DNA from 2 places in the Bacillus sp. P4_D3 genome. Region 1 is predicted to be linked to the other one. Evidence: predicted binding sites of a transcription regulator. Region 1 holds the regulator's gene; the other holds the start of a gene.
The links. The regulator Rex, encoded in region 1, represses fermentation and respiration genes when NADH is low (regulators of the CRP and FNR family bind a similar motif). The targets are predictions, from matches to a motif close to TTGTGAAATATTTCACAA.
Positions count from the first base shown of each region.

Region 1 (13,515 bases):
TTACAAAAGGACTAGCAAAAGGTCTTGGAGTGAAAAGAGTCGTAAATAGTCCTACCTTCAATATTATTAAAGAATATAAAGGAAGATTACCGCTATATCATATGGATGTGTATCGTTTAGCGGAAAGTGAAGAAGATTTAGGATTTGATGAGTATTTCTATGGTGAAGGGATTACAGTAGTAGAATGGGCTCATTTAATAGAAGCATATTTACCGAATGAGAAGTTGCAAATTAGTTTATTCCATGCTGGAGATGATACAAGAAAAATTGTACTCGAGCCAATTGGAGATCGCTATATTAGATTATGTGAGGAGCTATTACAAGATGAAAGTACTAGCAATTGATACTTCAAATTACGTAATGGGTGTATCCCTTATTGAGGAAGGGAACGTGATTGGGGAAATCATTACAAATTTAACAAAAAACCATTCTGTACGTCTTATGCCAGCTGTAGAGAAACTGTTAAAAGAATGCGGTGTAAAACCGAAAGAATTGACTAAAATTGTTGTAGCAGCTGGACCAGGATCATATACAGGTGTTCGTATAGGTGTGACAGCTGCAAAAACATTAGCTTGGTCACTTCAAATACCAATTGTAGGTGTATCAAGTTTAGAAGTGGTGGCTGCAAATGGTACTAATTTTAATGGACTAATTTGTCCTTTATTTGATGGCCGACGTGGTCAAATTTACACGGGGTTATATACATATGAAGGAGAGCGTATAACTTCAATAGAAGAAGACCGAATTATTCTTATTGTTGACTGGTTGCAAATGTTAAAAGATAAAGAACAGCCTGTTTTATTTATTGGTAACGATGTTAAATTGCATAAAGAAACAATTGTAGAATATTTAGGTGATCAAGCTGTATTTGCTCCGTTCACTAAGAATAACCCAAGACCAAGTGAATTAGCATTTTTAGGATTACAAAAAGAAGAACAAGACGTGCATACGTTTGTTCCTAGCTATCTTCGTTTAGCTGAAGCTGAAACAAAATGGTTAGAAAGTCAAAAACAATAGGGGCCTACAGAAGATGGATATGATATTTAGAAAGATGGCACTTGATGATATTGCTCAAATTGTAGCTATTGAAGAAGCATCTTTTTCAACCCCTTGGACTGCAGATGCCTTTCACCGTGAATTAGAGATGAATGAACATGCACATTATGTCGTGCTAGAAAAAGATGGTCTCGTAATTGGATATTGTGGATTGTGGATAATTATTGATGAATCACATGTAACAAATATAGCTATCCTACCAGAATACAGAGGTCAAAAGCTAGGGGATGCCTTATTGAAAGAAGTCATTTCCGAAGCGAAAGGGTTAGGAGTAAAAACAATGACACTTGAAGTACGCGTGTCAAATGAAGTAGCAAAGCAGTTATACAGAAAATACGGATTTCAAAATGGTGGGATTCGTAAACGATACTATGCAGACAATCAGGAAGATGGTCTTGTAATGTGGGTGAATATATAATGGAAAAAAACACAATTATACTTGGTATTGAAACAAGCTGTGACGAAACAGCTGTAGCAGTTGTTAAAAATGGAACGGAAATCATTGCGAATGTCGTTGCATCGCAAATTGAAAGTCATAAGCGTTTTGGCGGAGTTGTACCAGAGATTGCATCCCGTCATCATGTAGAAGAAATCACAGTTGTGTTAGAAGAAGCTTTAAAAGAAGCGAATATCACTTTTGAGGATATTGATGCAATTGCTGTAACAGAAGGCCCAGGTTTAGTCGGAGCACTTTTAATAGGTGTAAATGCAGCGAAAGCTGTGGCTTTTGCTCATGATATCCCTCTAGTTGGTGTTCATCATATTGCTGGTCATATTTATGCGAACCGTTTAGTAAAAGAAGTACAATTCCCGTTACTATCGCTTGTTGTATCCGGTGGACATACGGAGCTTGTTTATATGAAAGAACATGGTTCATTTGAAGTGATTGGTGAAACGCGAGATGATGCGGCAGGAGAAGCTTACGATAAAGTAGCTCGTACATTATCAATGCCTTATCCAGGTGGTCCTCATATTGATCGCCTTGCGCATGAAGGAAAACCAACAATTGATTTGCCTCGTGCGTGGCTAGAACCTGATTCGTATGATTTCAGCTTTAGTGGATTGAAATCAGCAGTTATCAACACTGTGCATAACGCAAAACAGCGCGGTATAGAAATTGCACCAGAAGATTTAGCAGCAAGTTTCCAAGAAAGTGTAATAGATGTACTTGTAACGAAAGCGTCCCGTGCAGCAGATGCTTATAATGTAAAACAAGTGCTTCTTGCTGGTGGAGTAGCTGCTAATAAAGGGCTTCGTGCACGTTTAGCAGCAGAATTTGCACAAAAAGAAAATATAGAGCTAATTATTCCTCCTCTATCTTTATGCACAGATAATGCAGCGATGATTGCGGCTGCAGGTACAATTGCATACGAACAAGGAAAACGCGCTACATTAGCTTTAAATGCAAATCCAGGATTAGATATTGAAGCATAGTTATACACAAAATTAACCACAGATTGTGGATAAAACCCGTATTATCTGTTGATAATACGGGTTTTTTTGTGTACATAAAATGTGTATAACTTTTTGTGTGACTGTGGATAATGTGGAAAAGTTATTTGGGAGTTTATATTATAAAGGTGGATATGTGCATAACCTTGTGGATAACATAGTGGAAGTCTGACCTTTGTAGAAATTCTTTTTTGGGAAATAAAAAACAAGGAGATGTCCAAAAAACATTTTGAAACATCCTCCACTTGTTATATAAGGTGCTACTATTGTCAATCCTTGTCGGTAAATCGATATTTCTTGTCGAATCGTTTATATAATTTCATTTACTATGGTATTGATTCCAAAAGAGAAAATAAAAAGGAGGTCATCTCGTCAAAAAGACCGACTTATGAGACATCCCCCTCTTTTAAATTCTCTTATATATGCAGTTCTTCCCATTCTGCCATACAAGCTTCAAGCTGTTCTTGCAGTTTTTGTTTTTTAGTTGTAATTTCACTAGCCTTTTCATAATCTGCATATATTTCTGGTAAGCAAAGCTGATCTTCTAACGTAGCAATTTCTTCTTCTAAGCCTACGATATTTTGTTCCAGTTCTTCAATTTTTCGAGTACGTTGACGCTCTAACTGTTTACGTTCTTTTTCTTCGAGATAATTTAATTTTTCTTGTGCCACCACTTTTTGAACAGGTACTTCATCTTCTTGCTCTAGTTCCGCACGTTCAATCATTTCATTTTTCTTTTCAACGTAATAATCGTAATCACCTAAATATTCTTGTGCACCTTCTGTTGATAACTCAACAACGGTTGTCGTTACGCGATTAATAAAGTAGCGGTCATGAGAGACGAATAGAAGAGTACCTGGGTAATCAATTAAAGCATTCTCCAAAATCTCTTTACTATTTAAATCAAGATGGTTTGTTGGTTCATCGAGAATTAATAAATTGGATTTTTGCATCATAAGTTTTGCAAGAGCTAGTCGAGCCTTTTGTCCACCACTAAGAGAAGATACTGGTTTGAGTACATCATCCCCTGTGAATAAAAAGTTGCCTAGTATAGTGCGAATTTCTTTTTCAGGTTGCAGGGGATATTCATCCCATAGTTCATTTAAAACTCGCTTCGAAGATGTTAAGTTGGCTTGTTCTTGATCATAATAACCAACAGATACATTTGACCCGAAAGCAACGTTTCCATGTAATAGCTGTAACTTATTCACAATGGATTTTAATAATGTAGATTTTCCAATTCCGTTTGGCCCAACTAAGGCAACACTGTCACCGCGAGTTAAGCGCATATTTACATGTTCAATAATCGGTTCCTGATAATAGCCAATAGTTGCATCTTTAACTTGTAAAACATCATTTCCACTTTGTTTTTCAATATCGAAGTGGAAGGAAGCTGATTTAGAATCGCCTAATGGTCTAGCTAATACTTCCATTCTGTCTAATTGTTTACGGCGACTTTGAGCACGTTTTGTCGTAGATGCACGAGCTATATTTTTTTGCACAAAGTCTTCCAGTTTAGAAATTTCATCTTGTTGTTTTTCATAACGCTTCATCTCTTGCTCGTATAGAGCTGATTTTGAGTCTAAATATTTACTGTAGTTACCAACAAATCGTCGGCTTTCCTTATTAGAAATTTCGTATACTTGTGTAACGAGTTTATCTAAGAAATAACGGTCATGGGAAACGATTAAAATCGCGCCGGGATAGCCTTGTAAATATTGTTCAAGCCATGTTAGTGTCTCAATGTCCAAATGGTTTGTAGGTTCGTCTAAAATAAGTAAGTCTGGTCTAGTTAATAATAATTTCCCAAGAGCTAATCGAGTCTTTTGTCCACCACTTAATGTGGAAATTGTCGTCTGATGCGTTTCAACTGGGAAGCCAAGACCGCTTAGAATCGAGCGTATATCCGCTTCGTACTGATAGCCGCCTTGATCTTTATAATCTAATTGTAATTGGTCATAATCAGCTAATAATTTCTCATATATAGCCGCATTTGAAAAGTTTTCTTCTTTTCCCATCTCTTGCTCTAGCTTTCGAAGTTTTGTCTCCATCTGCTGTAGATGTGTAAAGACGGTTAACATTTCATCCCAAATTGTTAAAGACGTTTCTAATCCGGTATTTTGAGCTAAATACCCCATTGAGACATCTTTTGGTTTTATAATTTCACCACCATCATGAGATAACTCGCCAGCTATTATTTTTAATAATGTAGATTTTCCGGCTCCATTTCGTCCGACTAATGCGATACGATCTTTTGTTTGTACTTCCAATTTTATGTTTGCAAGAATCGTTTCTGCACCGTATAATTTCGAAAGCCCATTCACTTGTAATAATATCAATGTTTTCACCTCAAATAATTTCTTAACTTTGCCATGTTTATATTTCTCAATCATACTAAAAATAGTGTATAGTTTAAAATAAAGAGAGAATACTTCTTCTCTTTATTATACAAGGAAATTCATGAGTACTAAACTTCTGTATTTGATTCAAGTATAAGAATAAAGATAGGAAGAGAGGAGAGGTTATATGGATCAGCAAAAAATTCCACAGGCCACTGCCAAACGATTGCCTCTATACTATCGATTTATCCAAAACTTATCTCTTTCTGGTAAGCAACGTGTTTCATCAGCCGAATTGAGTGAAGCGGTAAAGGTTGATTCCGCAACTATTCGAAGAGATTTTTCATATTTTGGAGCGTTAGGGAAAAAAGGATATGGATATAACGTAAATTATTTATTATCATTTTTCCGTGAAACACTCGACCAAGATGATATAACACGTGTGGCACTTATTGGAGTAGGTAATTTAGGGACCGCTTTCTTACATTATAATTTCACGAAAAACAATAATACAAAAATTGAAATGGCGTTTGATGTTAGTGAAGAGAAAGTTGGAACAGAAATCGGAGGAATTCCTGTATATCATTTGGATGAATTAGAAGAACGTTTATCAACTGATATACAAGTGGCAATATTAACGGTACCCGCTACAGTAGCGCAATCTGTGGCAGATAGATTGGCAGAAACGAACGTGCATGGTATTTTAAATTTCACACCAGCACGCTTAAATGTGTCAGAGAATATAAGAATTCATCACATTGATTTAGCTGTAGAGTTACAAACGCTTGTTTACTTTTTGAAGAATTATCCACAATAAAACGCAGAGGAGATGACCTCTGCGTTTTATTATTGTTTTTTCTTTGTGAATTTAACTAAGATAAGGCGAAGTGCCAAATTAAAATCAATTGTTGCCATAACTGCAAATAGTATTGTCCACATATTCCAGATTGTATCTGTTACGTTCGTAATGGCGAAGCGTGTAAAGATACATCCAAGAAGAAAGTACAATACAGCCATGAACAATGGTGAGTTTCTCATACTAAAAATCCTCCGATAAAGCCTTGCATTTTTTCAGCTTCTTTAATCATTTCTTGAATTTGCTCATTACTTACTACAACTTGAGCAACTGCAACTAATGTATTCATTGCAACATGAGCTGCAATAGGAACTATAATTCGTTTCGTTTTTACGTATAAAAAGGCGAATACGAGCCCCATAGAAGTGTATACCAATAAGTGAGTAAAATCAAAATGAATCGCCGCGAATACAAGTGAACTAATGATAGCGGCAATAAAGAAGTTAAACTTCTTATAAAGTGTACCGAATAAAATTTTTCTAAATACGATTTCTTCCAAAATAGGTCCTATTATAGATATGACAATAAGGAACCAAGGTGTCGTTCTTGCGATGTCCATAAGTCTTGCTGTATTTTCAGATCCCGGTGTAATCCCTAATAAACGCATTTCGATCATACCGGCAATGCTTTGTGAGAACAGCGCTAAGAAGAAACCAATAAAAATCCACCCAATTGTAGCTGGAACAGTAGAGCGCATTTTATCTAAATGCCTGTCACGAATGTCTGTTCTGAGTAACCAAAGTACAACGCATAATGCAATGAAAAAGCTAATGATAGCCCAATGACCAGTTATGAGCTGAAGTTTTTCCTCTCTAGTAAATCCCCTATTATCGTATAGTCCAGTTTTCAGGAGAAGCGGTAACCCGGCAATGCCTGATAACTGCATTAAAATGTATGTAACGATAATCCACCAATATTGTTTTTTCAAATGGTTTAACCATCCTTTCTAACGCTAGTGTATGAGATAAGGTAGGATAACATGTAAATATGCTACCTACGATATAAACTTTCATCTGAATTATATTTTTTTTGTAAATAAGTATTTGAAAATAAAATAGGAGACAGGAAAAAGTTGTACGTTTAGCGAAAACAACTTAGGGTGTCTTTCATATTGTAACATACAAGAAGTGGGAACAACGATTCATATAGTAAAGGTAGTAGAAGAAGTAATGATATCTAGGAAAGTGCATAAAGTAATTTGCGAAAAAATTATGATTTTTTTACTTGCAAAAGAAATTGAGATTATTTATTATTAGAAGTGTGTTAGCACTCGTGTGACTTGAGTGCTAATAAATAAAATTTACATAACAAAATGAGGAGGTTATTGTTCATGCTAAAGCCATTAGGTGATCGCGTTGTAATTGAACTTGTTCAAGCAGAAGAAAAAACAGCAAGTGGTATTGTATTACCAGAAACTGCAAAAGAAAAACCACAAGAGGGTAAAGTTATTGCAGTAGGTACAGGCCGAGTGCTTGAAAATGGTGAGCGTGTTGCTTTAGAGGTAGCAGCAGGTGATCTTATCATCTTCTCAAAATATGCAGGTACTGAAGTGAAATACGAAGGTACAGACTACTTGATTTTACGTGAAAGTGACATTTTAGCAATTATCGGTTAATTATATACATTTTAAAAATCCAAGGGGGTCAATTATTATGGCAAAAGATATTAAATTTAGTGAAGAAGCACGTCGTTCGATGCTTCGCGGTGTCGACACTCTTGCAAACGCAGTAAAAGTAACGCTTGGACCAAAAGGTCGTAACGTTGTACTTGAGAAAAAATTCGGTTCACCACTTATTACAAATGACGGTGTAACAATCGCAAAAGAAATCGAATTAGAAGATGCATTCGAAAACATGGGTGCGAAATTAGTAGCAGAAGTTGCTAGCAAAACAAACGATGTAGCTGGTGACGGAACGACAACTGCAACTGTATTAGCGCAAGCTATGATTCGTGAAGGTCTTAAAAACGTAACAGCTGGTGCAAACCCAATGGGTCTTCGTAAAGGTATCGAAAAAGCTGTTACTGCTGCAATTGAAGAATTAAAAGCGATTTCTAAACCAATCGAAGGTAAATCTTCTATCGCACAAGTAGCTGCTATTTCTTCGGCTGACGAAGAAGTAGGTCAATTAATCGCTGAAGCAATGGAGCGCGTTGGTAACGACGGCGTTATTACTTTAGAAGAATCTAAAGGATTCACAACAGAATTAGACGTAGTAGAAGGTATGCAATTTGATCGTGGATATGCATCTCCTTACATGATTACTGATTCTGACAAAATGGAAGCAGTTCTTGATAACCCATACATTTTAATTACTGATAAAAAGATTTCTAACATCCAAGAAATCTTACCAGTATTAGAGCAAGTGGTACAACAAGGTAAACCACTTCTTATCATTGCTGAAGATGTAGAAGGCGAAGCGTTAGCTACATTAGTAGTGAACAAACTTCGTGGTACATTCAATGTAGTAGCTGTTAAAGCTCCTGGATTTGGTGACCGTCGTAAAGCAATGCTAGAAGATATCGCAATCTTAACTGGTGGCGAAGTAATCACTGAAGAATTAGGACGTGACTTAAAATCTGCTACAGTTGAATCTTTAGGACGTGCTGGTAAAATTGTTGTAACGAAAGAAAACACAACTGTAGTTGAAGGTATTGGAAATTCACAACAAATCGAAGCTCGCATCGGTCAAATCCGCGCGCAATTAGAAGAAACTACTTCTGAATTCGATCGTGAAAAATTACAAGAGCGTCTTGCTAAACTTGCGGGCGGTGTAGCAGTAATTAAAGTAGGTGCAGCAACTGAAACTGAGTTAAAAGAGCGCAAACTTCGCATTGAAGATGCACTTAACTCAACTCGTGCAGCAGTAGAAGAAGGTATCGTTGCAGGTGGTGGTACTTCACTTATGAACGTATACACAAAAGTAGCTTCTATCGTAGCTGAAGGCGACGAAGCAACAGGTATCAACATCGTACTTCGTGCACTAGAAGAGCCAGTTCGTCAAATCGCAATCAACGCTGGTCTAGAAGGATCTGTAGTTGTAGAGCGTCTAAAAGGCGAAAAAGTAGGCGTTGGTTTCAACGCAGCTACTGGCGAATGGGTTAACATGCTTGAGTCTGGTATCGTAGATCCAGCTAAAGTAACTCGTTCTGCACTTCAAAACGCAGCATCTGTTGCAGCTATGTTCTTAACAACTGAAGCTGTAGTTGCTGACAAGCCAGAACCAGCTGGTTCTGCTGGAATGCCTGACATGGGCGGCATGGGCATGGGCGGTATGGGCGGAATGATGTAATTCCGTTTGCTCGAAAAACATCCATTTCTATATAGAAATGGATGTTTTTTGTGTTTTTGAGCGCAGGAAATTAATTTCTGTAGAATTTTGTCGCTTTCTCTCTTGACCATACTCATACTTCATTGTTAGAATCTAGGAAGATAATATAAAACGATCCTTCATATATCCTCAATGATATGGTTTGAGAGTCTCTACCGGGTTACCGTAAACAACCTGACTATGAAGGCAGTGTGTCTTATATTTATAAAGAGCGGAAGACTATCTTTCTTTATAAAGCCAGACCCCTGCCTTTCTTTGTTATGAGACTAGAGGCGGAGGACTGGCTTTTTTTATTATATTGGTAATTCTTTTTGCTAAATTGGTGAAAATATTTATATACGAGAACTAACGTTGGGGTGATTATTTTGAAGAAGCAGCATGATACAATTATCGTTTTAGATTTTGGGAGTCAGTACAATCAGTTAATAGCACGTCGAATTCGTGAGTTCGGTGTATACAGTGAACTTCATCCGCATACAATTACTGCAGAAGAAATTAAAGCAATGAATCCAAAAGGGATCATTTTCTCTGGTGGACCAAATAGTGTATACGGTGAAGGTGCATTACATTGTGATGAAAAAATCTTTGAACTAGGATTACCGATTTTCGGTATCTGTTACGGTATGCAGCTTATGACGCAACACTTCGGTGGTAAAGTAGAACGTGCCAACCACCGTGAGTATGGAAAAGCTGTTCTTAAAGTAGAGAACGAATCAAAATTATATGCGAACCTTCCAGAAGAGCAAGTTGTATGGATGAGCCATGGTGACTTAGTAACTGGTTTACCTGAAGGATTCGTAGTAGATGCAACAAGTGAGTCTTGTCCAATTGCTGGTATGAGCAATGAAGACAAAAACTTATATGGTGTACAATTCCACCCAGAAGTACGTCACTCTGAGCACGGTAACGATTTAATTAAAAACTTCGTATTCGGCGTATGTGGTTGTTCTGAAGGATGGAACATGGAGAACTTTATCGAAGTAGAATTAGAGAAGATCCGTGAAACTGTTGGAGACAAAAAAGTACTATGCGCACTTAGCGGCGGTGTAGACTCTTCTGTTGTAGCAGTATTAATTCATAAGGCGATTGGTGACCAATTAACATGTATTTTCGTGGACCACGGTTTACTTCGTAAAGATGAAGCAGAAGGTGTTATGAAAACATTTAGCGAAGGCTTCCATATGAACGTTATTAAAGTGGATGCGAAAGAACGCTTCATGAACAAGTTAAAAGGTGTAGAAGATCCAGAACAAAAGCGTAAAATCATCGGTAATGAATTCATTTACGTATTTGATGATGAAGCTTCTAGATTAAAAGGAATGGACTTCCTAGCGCAAGGTACACTTTACACGGACATCGTTGAAAGTGGTACAGCAACTGCACAAACAATTAAATCTCACCATAACGTTGGTGGACTTCCAGAAGACATGCAGTTCAAATTAATTGAGCCTTTAAACACTTTATTTAAAGATGAAGTACGTGTATTAGGATCAGAATTAGGAATTCCTGATGAAATCGTATGGCGTCAACCGTTCCCAGGTCCAGGACTTGGTATTCGTGTATTAGGTGAAATTACAGAAGAGAAATTAGAAATCGTTCGTGAATCTGATGCGATTTTACGTGAAGAAATCCAAAAAGCAGGATTAGAACGTGAAGTTTGGCAATACTTCACTGCGCTTCCTGGTATGCGTAGTGTAGGTGTTATGGGTGACGAGCGTACTTACGATTACACAGTAGGTATCCGTGCAGTAACATCTATCGATGGTATGACAGCTGACTGGGCACGTATCCCTTGGGACGTATTAGAGAAAATCTCTGTACGTATCGTAAACGAAGTAAAACACGTTAACCGTATCGTGTATGATATAACGAGTAAGCCACCAGCAACTATTGAGTGGGAATAGTATTATAATGAAAGATCCATCTATCATTTTATGCATAGATGGATCTTTTTGTTTTTAAGTGATTATACGAACGAAAATATAAAAATATATAAAAATGTTCGTTTTTAAATTGACACACACCCTATTGTGAGTTAATATGAGTATGTAATTCAAACAAAAAGTGAATATTATGCCGTCGTATAATATCGGGGATATGGCCCGAAAGTTTCTACCTAGCTACCGTAAATGGCTTGACTACGAGGCGTTTGTATAAAGATGAGGGGAAACTTGTCTTTGTTTATAGAACGCTTCCATGTATATGCAATGGGAGCCTTTTTTATTTTTATAGATAAAAGAGGGCTAGGGTGAAATACGGCGAGTAATCATATAACGGGGGAAACGTAGGATGAAACGCTATTTTCAGTTTGATGAGCTCGGTACGAATTATAAGACTGAGTTCATAGCAGGGTTAACGACATTTCTATCTATGGCTTACGTACTATTTGTCAATCCTGCTACGCTGTCGCTTGGAAATGTTAAAGGGTTACCAGCAGGTACAGGAATGGATCCAGGTGCAGTATTCGTTGCTACAGCATTAGCAGCGGCGATTGGTTCGTTAATCATGGGGATATTTGCGAAGTATCCGATTGCTTTAGCGCCAGGTATGGGAATAAACGCGTTCTTTGCTTATACAGCGGTGTTAACGATGGGAATTCCGTGGCAAACGGCGATTGCTGGAACATTAATGTCAGGTATTATCTTTATTATTCTTACTGCTTCAGGTATTCGTGAAAAAATCATTAATGCAATTCCAGTAGAGTTAAAGTTTGCAGTAGCGGCGGGTATCGGATTATTCATTGCCTTCCTTGGATTCCAAAATGCCGGAATTATCGTAAAAAATGATGCTGTCCTTGTTGGATTAGGGGATTTAACGAAGGGTACAACGTTGCTGGCGATTTTCGGAGTTGTTATTACAATCATCTTCATGATTAGGAAAATAAATGGTGCTGTTTTCTACGGTATGATTCTTACGGCAATCTTAGGAGTAGCAACAGGATTAATTGATACTCCGAAAGCTGTAGTGGGAGCAATACCGAGTCTAGAACCAACGTTCGGTGTGGCGTTAACTCACTTTGGAGATATTTTCACTGTTGAAATGGCGATTGTTATTATCACGTTTTTCTTTATCGATTTCTTTGATACAGCAGGTACGCTTGTAGCGGTTGCGAATCAAGCGGGATTAATGAAGAACAATAAATTACCACGTGCAGGAAAAGCATTATTTGCAGATGCGGTTGCAACTGTAATTGGTGCAATTCTAGGTACATCTACTACAACGTCTTACATTGAATCGTCTGCAGGGGTAGCAGCAGGAGGACGTTCTGGATTTACAGCAGTTGTAACAGCAGGATTCTTCTTACTGGCACTTTTCTTCTCGCCACTATTAAGTGTTGTGACACCAGCTGTAACGGCACCAGCTCTAATTATTGTAGGAATCTTGATGGTTTCATCTTTAGGAGAAATTGATTGGAAGAAATTCGAGATTGCAGTACCGGCATTCTTTACAATCATCTCTATGCCACTTACGTATAGTATCGCAACAGGAATCGCGATTGGATTTATCTTCTATCCAATTACAATGGTTGTGAGTGGTCGTCGTAAAGAGATTCATCCAATTATGTATGTTATGGGAGTTTTATTCGTACTATATTTCATCTACGTTCGTAAATAAAAGGGGTTTTTTGAAAGGTCTAGACTTAAGGGGAGTCTAGACCTTTTTTGCGTCTTCAGAAAATCTTAAGGATTTCCGAGCGTTTTTCTTCAGAAGTTTTCTTATAATAGAAGTTAGGGATTAAAAAACTGATGGGGGAGATATTATGGCCGAGGAAACGATACTTGTTGTAGATGATGAAAAAGAAATTAGGAACCTTATTACAATTTATTTAAAGAACGAAGGATATAAAGTACTGCAAGCAGGGGACGGAGAAGAAGGGTTACGTATATTAGAAGAAAATGAAGTGCACTTAGTCGTATTAGATATTATGATGCCGAAAGTAGATGGTATTCATATGTGTATGAAAGTAAGGGAAGCGAAGGAAATGCCGATTATTATGCTTTCGGCAAAAACGCAAGATATGGATAAAATTTTAGGATTAACAACAGGTGCAGATGATTACGTAACAAAACCGTTTAATCCGTTAGAGTTAATCGCAAGAATTAAATCTCAGCTACGTCGTTATATGAAAATGAATGGTTTTGCTATTCAAAATGAGGACGAGTTAGAAATTGGGAATATGGCAATAAACATCTCAACTCATAAAGTCATTGTAGAGGGAGAAGAAGTGAAGTTAACTCCAAGGGAATTTTCAATTTTAGAATTGCTAGCTCGTAATCCAGGTATGGTCTTTAGTGCTGAGCAAATTTATGAAAAAGTTTGGAACGAAAGATCTTTCCAGTCTGATAACACTGTAATGGTACATATTCGAAAAGTACGTGAAAAGATTGAGGAGAATCCAAGGAAGCCGAGATATATAAAAACAGTATGGGGAGTGGGGTATAAGATTGAAAAAGATATTTAATCCATTTACTTATGTTAGGAA
Region 1 covers NZ_JBFUIN010000054.1:1,852-15,366, reverse strand. Annotated here, with positions in the region: gene tsaE (tRNA (adenosine(37)-N6)-threonylcarbamoyltransferase complex ATPase subunit type 1 TsaE) at 1-344, shown strand, start outside; gene tsaB (tRNA (adenosine(37)-N6)-threonylcarbamoyltransferase complex dimerization subunit type 1 TsaB) at 325-1,017, shown strand; gene rimI (ribosomal protein S18-alanine N-acetyltransferase) at 1,031-1,474, shown strand; gene tsaD (tRNA (adenosine(37)-N6)-threonylcarbamoyltransferase complex transferase subunit TsaD) at 1,474-2,490, shown strand; gene abc-f (ribosomal protection-like ABC-F family protein) at 2,925-4,847, opposite strand; gene AC1DTM_RS09990 (redox-sensing transcriptional repressor Rex) at 5,035-5,664, shown strand; gene AC1DTM_RS09985 (YdiK family protein) at 5,694-5,885, opposite strand; gene AC1DTM_RS09980 (CPBP family intramembrane glutamic endopeptidase) at 5,882-6,631, opposite strand; gene groES (co-chaperone GroES) at 7,034-7,318, shown strand; gene groL (chaperonin GroEL) at 7,356-8,993, shown strand; purine riboswitch at 9,132-9,233, shown strand; gene guaA (glutamine-hydrolyzing GMP synthase) at 9,398-10,936, shown strand; purine riboswitch at 11,092-11,193, shown strand; gene AC1DTM_RS09960 (NCS2 family permease) at 11,322-12,647, shown strand; gene AC1DTM_RS09955 (response regulator transcription factor) at 12,793-13,494, shown strand; gene AC1DTM_RS09950 (sensor histidine kinase) at 13,478-13,515, shown strand, end outside.

Region 2 (5,899 bases), on a different contig from region 1:
AATCTATATAATTTTTAATATTTCTATTTAACTTTATTTCTCGAATAACAACATGTTTAAAGAAATACTTAAATATGTTGTAAATAAAAACAACTAAATTCAGGAGGTCATTATGAAAGCAATTATTTGCACAAAGTATGGGCCGCCTAATGTTCTCAAACTTCAAGATTTAGAGAAACCTACTCCAAAAAAGAATGAGGTATTAGTTAAAATTCACGCAACAAGTGTAACAACTGGAGATTGTAGAATGCGCGGCTTTAATAGCCCCCTTTTATTTTGGATTCCTATGCGGATTATATTAGGTTTTAAAAAACCAAGAAAACCTATACTCGGCGTGGAGCTATCTGGTGAAATCGAAGAAATAGGAACAGATGTAACTCAATTTGAAAAAGGAGACCAAGTTTTCGCATTAACAGAGCTTAATGTCGGTGGTTATGCAGAATATACATGTGTACATGAAAGCGGATTGATATCATTAAAACCTACCAATGTGACGTATGAAGAAGCTGCCGTTATTCCTTTTGGCGGAACTTCAGCATTACACTTCCTGAGAAAAGGACGTATAAGAAAAGGGCAACAAGTACTTATATATGGCGCATCTGGTTCAGTAGGAACAGCTGCCGTACAACTTGCTAAATATTTTGGCGCGACCGTTACAGCTGTTTGTAGTAATTCAAATTTTGAACTAGTGCAATCTTTAGGAGCTAATCACGTAATTGATTATACGAAAGAAGATTTTACAAAGCGGGCTGAACGCTACGATATTATATTTGATGCAGTTGGAAAAATTAAAAAATCCCATTGTAAGAAAGCATTAACCGCTAACGGTAAATACGTGTCGGTCAATGGAACGATGGCAAAAGTGAGCAAAGAAGATATGCTTCTACTAAAAATGCTAACGGAAGAAGAAAAATTAAAGCCAGTTATTGATAAAACTTACCCGTTAGAAGAAATTTCAAAGGCTCATACGTACGTAGAGACCGGACATAAAAAAGGTAATGTTTCTATTACCTTAAAATAAAATATATTCAGAAAATAACATTGACAATTCTTTTTGTAAGATTTACTATTAGTACCATATTTAAAAACTACATACACATACTCTTATCAAGAGTGGCGGAGGGACTGGCCCGATGATGCCCGGCAACCGAGCTTATAAAGTATAAGCTAAGGTGCTAATTCCTGCAGAACGATTTTCGTTTTGGAAGATAAGAGAGGAACCTATTTCGTCTATTCGGCACCTCTCTTATTTTTGAGAGGTGCTTTTTATTTTGGAACGTATATTAAGGGGGAATTATAGATGAAAAAGGTATTAGTAAGTATTGTAAGTGGAGCTGTATTGTTGTTAGGCGCATGCGGTGCTACTTCTGATAAAGAGGTAAAAGCATTAGATGAGAAAAAGATTACCGTTGGTGTAACAGGTGGACCGCATGAACAAATTTTTGAAAAGGTGAAAGAAGTTGCAGCAAAAGATGGCCTCCAAATCGATGTAAAGGTATTTAATGATTATGTAGCACCAAACGTATCTTTAGATGAAAAAAGCCTCGATGTAAATAGCTACCAAACTAAATCTTATTTAGACGTATTTAAAACTGAACGTAATATGAAATTAACTGAAGTATTTTCCACAGTAACATTCCCTATGGGTATATACTCTAAAAACTTAAAAGATATAAAAGAATTAAAAGAGGGCGACGCAATTGCTGTCCCAAATGATCCAACAAATGAGCTTCGTGCTTTAAAGCTATTTGAAAAAGCAGGGGTTTTAAAAGTGGATCCAAAAGCTACAGAAAAAGCGACTGCAAAAGATGTAATTGAAAATCCGAAAAATTTAAAGATTGTTGAATTAGAGGCATCTCAATTACCAACGCAGCTAGGTGAAGTGAAGGCAGCTGCGATTAATACAAACTTTGCATTAGGTGCAAAATTAAGTCCAGCAAAAGATTCGATTTTCCGCGAAGGAAAAGATTCACCATATGTGAACTGGGTCGTTGTTCGTACTGAAAATAAAGATGATGCAGTTATAAATAAGTTAAAGAAAGCTTATCAATCTAAAGAAGTAAAAGATTTCATTGAGAAAAAATTCGATGGTTCTATTTTACCGTCTTGGTAGGAGCTGACTATAATGATTGAATTAAAAAACGTCTCCAAAGTATTTACAACAAAAAAAGGGAATGTTGAGGCCCTTAAACCAACTTCCCTTAAAGTAAAAAAGGGCGAAGTATTTGGAATCATCGGATATAGCGGCGCTGGTAAAAGTACATTAATTCGCTGTGTAAATTTATTAGAAAAACCAACGACAGGAAATATCATTGTAAACGAACAAGATTTAACAACCTTATCGACAAAAGAACTCGCAAAAGCGAGACAAAAGATCGGCATGATTTTTCAAGGATTCAATTTACTTAAAACCGTTACCGTTTATGAAAACATCGCACTACCCTTACGTCTATCTGGTCTTCCCAAAAATGAAATTGAAAAAAGGGTAGAAAAGTATTTACGTATTGTTGATCTTTTCAATAGAAAAGATGCCTATCCAAGTGAACTTTCTGGTGGTCAAAAACAGCGTGTAGCGATCGCTCGCGCACTATCTCATGAGCCTGAAGTTTTATTAAGTGATGAAGCAACGAGCGCATTAGATCCGGAAACGACCGATTCTATTCTTGATTTATTATTAAAGATCAACGAAGAAATCGGAATTACGATTTTGCTAATTACACACGAAATGAATGTCATCCAGCGTATTTGTGACCAAGTTGCTGTAATGGAACATGGATCTGTCGTTGAAAGTGGAACAGTGAAGGACATTTTTACAAACCCACAACATGTAACAACGAAGAAATTTGTAAATAGCGCATTTGCAGCTAAAATTCCAGAAGAGGTACAGAAAGAGCTACAAAGTACTGGAGAAATCGTAACACTTTCATTTATAGGAACCGCTTCAGGAGAACCCGCGTTAGCTATCGCTACAAAACGTTTCCACGTATATCCTAATATTTTATCAGGCAATATTACGCAGTTAAAACATGAGGCATATGGGAAACTGGTCGTTCATATGCAAGGTGAAAAAAGTGAAGTACACCGTGCCTTATCATTTTTACAAGAACAAGGAATTATCGTAGAAGGAGGTAGAACAGATTATGGGAAACAAGTCCTTTTTGGATGAGTGGGGTAACGTAATATGGGAAGCAACAATTCAAACATTTCAAATGACATCTATTTCACTACTTATATCTATCCTTATTGCATTACCACTCGGTGTCACACTTGTTTTAACGAGACCTGGTGGACAGCGAGAAAATAAAATTATCTATCCTATTCTTAATACAGTTATTAATATCATTCGTTCTCTTCCATTTATCATTCTATTATTCTTCATTTTACCTTTTACAAAGTTTCTAATGGGAACGTCCATTGGCGTGCAAGGTGTTATCGTACCACTTGTTGTCTTCACAGCCCCTTATATTGCACGTTTAATGGAGACAGCTTTACTAGAAGTAGATCGTGGTGTTATTGAAGCATATCAAGCGATGGGAGTTTCTACTATTAAAATCATTTGGCACGTCATGGTTAAAGAAGCTCGTCCATCTCTCGTACTTGGATTAACAATCGCAACGATTGGCTTAATCGGTGCAACAGCAATGGCTGGACTTGTAGGTGCTGGAGGCCTTGGTGATCTCGCATATCGATTCGGTCATTTACGTTACGAACCTGAAGTAATGTATGCAACAGTCTTTATTTTAATCATTCTTGTTCAAGGATTACAGTCATTAGGGAATGGTATAGCACGAAGATTGAAGAAAGATTAAAAAGAAGGTATCTCACTGAAATGAGATACCTTCTTTTTATTTATAAATTTATCTCTTAAATCCACCTTCTGAATGAATAACCTGCCCTGTAATCCATCCGGCTTCTTCGCTCACTAAAAACTTAATAAGCCTTGCTGCATCTTTCGGTTCGCCTATTCTACCAAAAGGAAACATCGGTTTTAATCCTTGCTTTATCTCTTCTGTCATCCATCCTGTATTAGTTGGACCTGGATTAATTGCATTCACTGTTATCCCTAGATGGGCCACTTCTGCTGACAACGTACTAGTGAGCGCATCGATAGCTCCCTTCGTTGTTGCATACGCTAATTCTCCAGCCATAGGCCCTTTAAATTGCCCCGAAGTAATATTAACAATTCTACCGCCGGATTTTTTATCAAATCCTTGAGCAAACTTACTACTTAATAATGTAGTGCCGCGAACATTTACCATATAATGTTTATCTAACTCTTCAGCAGTTAAATTGGAGAAATCATTATTCGTAGAGTACGCTGCATTATTAATTAATATATCAGGGTACCCCATTTGTTCAGTAACTTTATTTATAAGTTGTTCCGGCGCATCATTCCGAGTTAAATCTAACTCCATACTTGATACTTCAACACCGTTCTTTATCAGCTCTTCTTTTAATTGTATTTGTTCATTTTGATCAACGCCCCAAGGCATCTCTTTATCATAATTCGTCCAATACGTAAAAAATATATCGTATCCTGCTTCAGCTAATTCTTTACAAATCGCTGCCCCAATACCATCTAGACGACTAACACCTGTAACAACTGCTACTTTATTTTTTAATTGATTCATTATATACTCCTCCAAATTAAAGGACGCATATTTTATATGAGAGATATAAATTTCCCGACATAGGTATCTATCCTTACAAAAGGGATGTACAAGCCAAATATGCAGTCCTTGAATGATTTATAGACAGTTAAATAAACCCTCGCTAATGAGAGAGAAAAATTCATCTATCCAACTTCTAATCATTACAAGTTCATCCACATATCGAGTCTTTGCCCCCTCTCCATATATCTCTATTATTAGTCTACCAAAATAGATGAAATGTTACAAAAAATAAAACAATTACTCACAACCTATCTTCGTTCACATTTCCTCCATTGTGAATTTATTCACAATGGATATATAATAAACATGTAAATAGAATACTGGAGGGATTTCAATGGTTATCAATTTTTTAAGAACTGATAAACGGGCTACTTTCATATTATTATTTTTACGACTTTACATAGGATATGCATGGCTTGCTGCTGGAATAGGAAAAGTTTTTGGACAATCTTTTGACGCAAGTGGTTTTCTAAAAGGCGCTATCGCTCAAGCATCAGGTAGTCACCCTGCAGTACAAGGCTGGTGGGCAGATTTCCTTCAACATTTTGTTCTTCCAAACGCAGACCTATTTAGCTTTTTAGTTCAATGGGGAGAAATTTTAGTAGGTCTCGGTTTGATTTTAGGTGGATTAACAAAAACAGCTGCATTTTTCGGAATCATAATGAATCTTTCATTTTTATTAAGCGGAACTGTTAGTGTAAACCCAAACCTGCTTATTTTAACTATGTTCATTTTAGTTGCAGGACAGAATGCTGGATGTATTGGATTAGATGGTTATGTTTTCCCAAAACTTTTCAAAAAAAATAACCGTGAAGCATATAAATTAAGTAAAACTGCATAAGAACAGTTCATCTTTGAAATATCAAATAATAAGAAACACGATCATTTTCTCACATAAAGTGAAACTTTAATCAGTGGGGTTTTGTTCATCCCCCACTGATTATTAGCCCTCACCAATTGGGCTTTTACGGGCAGCCCGACTCCCACCTAACTTCTTTGCTCCAGTCGAATTTTGAGGTGGGAGTTTTACTGCCCGTTAATGCGGGATAAAACGAAACCGAAATCTATAATCAGATTTCGGTTTTTTGATATACAATAAATCACCTAAACTATTCACAATTCGATATAATACAAATTTATCTATAGAAGTAATTTATATTTATATAAACGTTAGGCTATCTGAAAATCTAATAATACGTATACTTGCAGATGAACCAGAAGCAAGA
Region 2 covers NZ_JBFUIN010000013.1:29,099-34,997, forward strand. Annotated here, with positions in the region: gene AC1DTM_RS04580 (NAD(P)-dependent alcohol dehydrogenase) at 113-1,021, shown strand; SAM riboswitch class I at 1,102-1,215, shown strand; gene AC1DTM_RS04585 (MetQ/NlpA family ABC transporter substrate-binding protein) at 1,301-2,113, shown strand; gene AC1DTM_RS04590 (methionine ABC transporter ATP-binding protein) at 2,126-3,166, shown strand; gene AC1DTM_RS04595 (methionine ABC transporter permease) at 3,141-3,809, shown strand; gene AC1DTM_RS04600 (SDR family oxidoreductase) at 3,858-4,631, opposite strand; gene AC1DTM_RS04605 (DoxX family membrane protein) at 5,008-5,514, shown strand.
Region 2: a site for Rex is predicted at 4,946-4,963, ahead of AC1DTM_RS04605 (DoxX family membrane protein). Genes of this name have one in related genera too.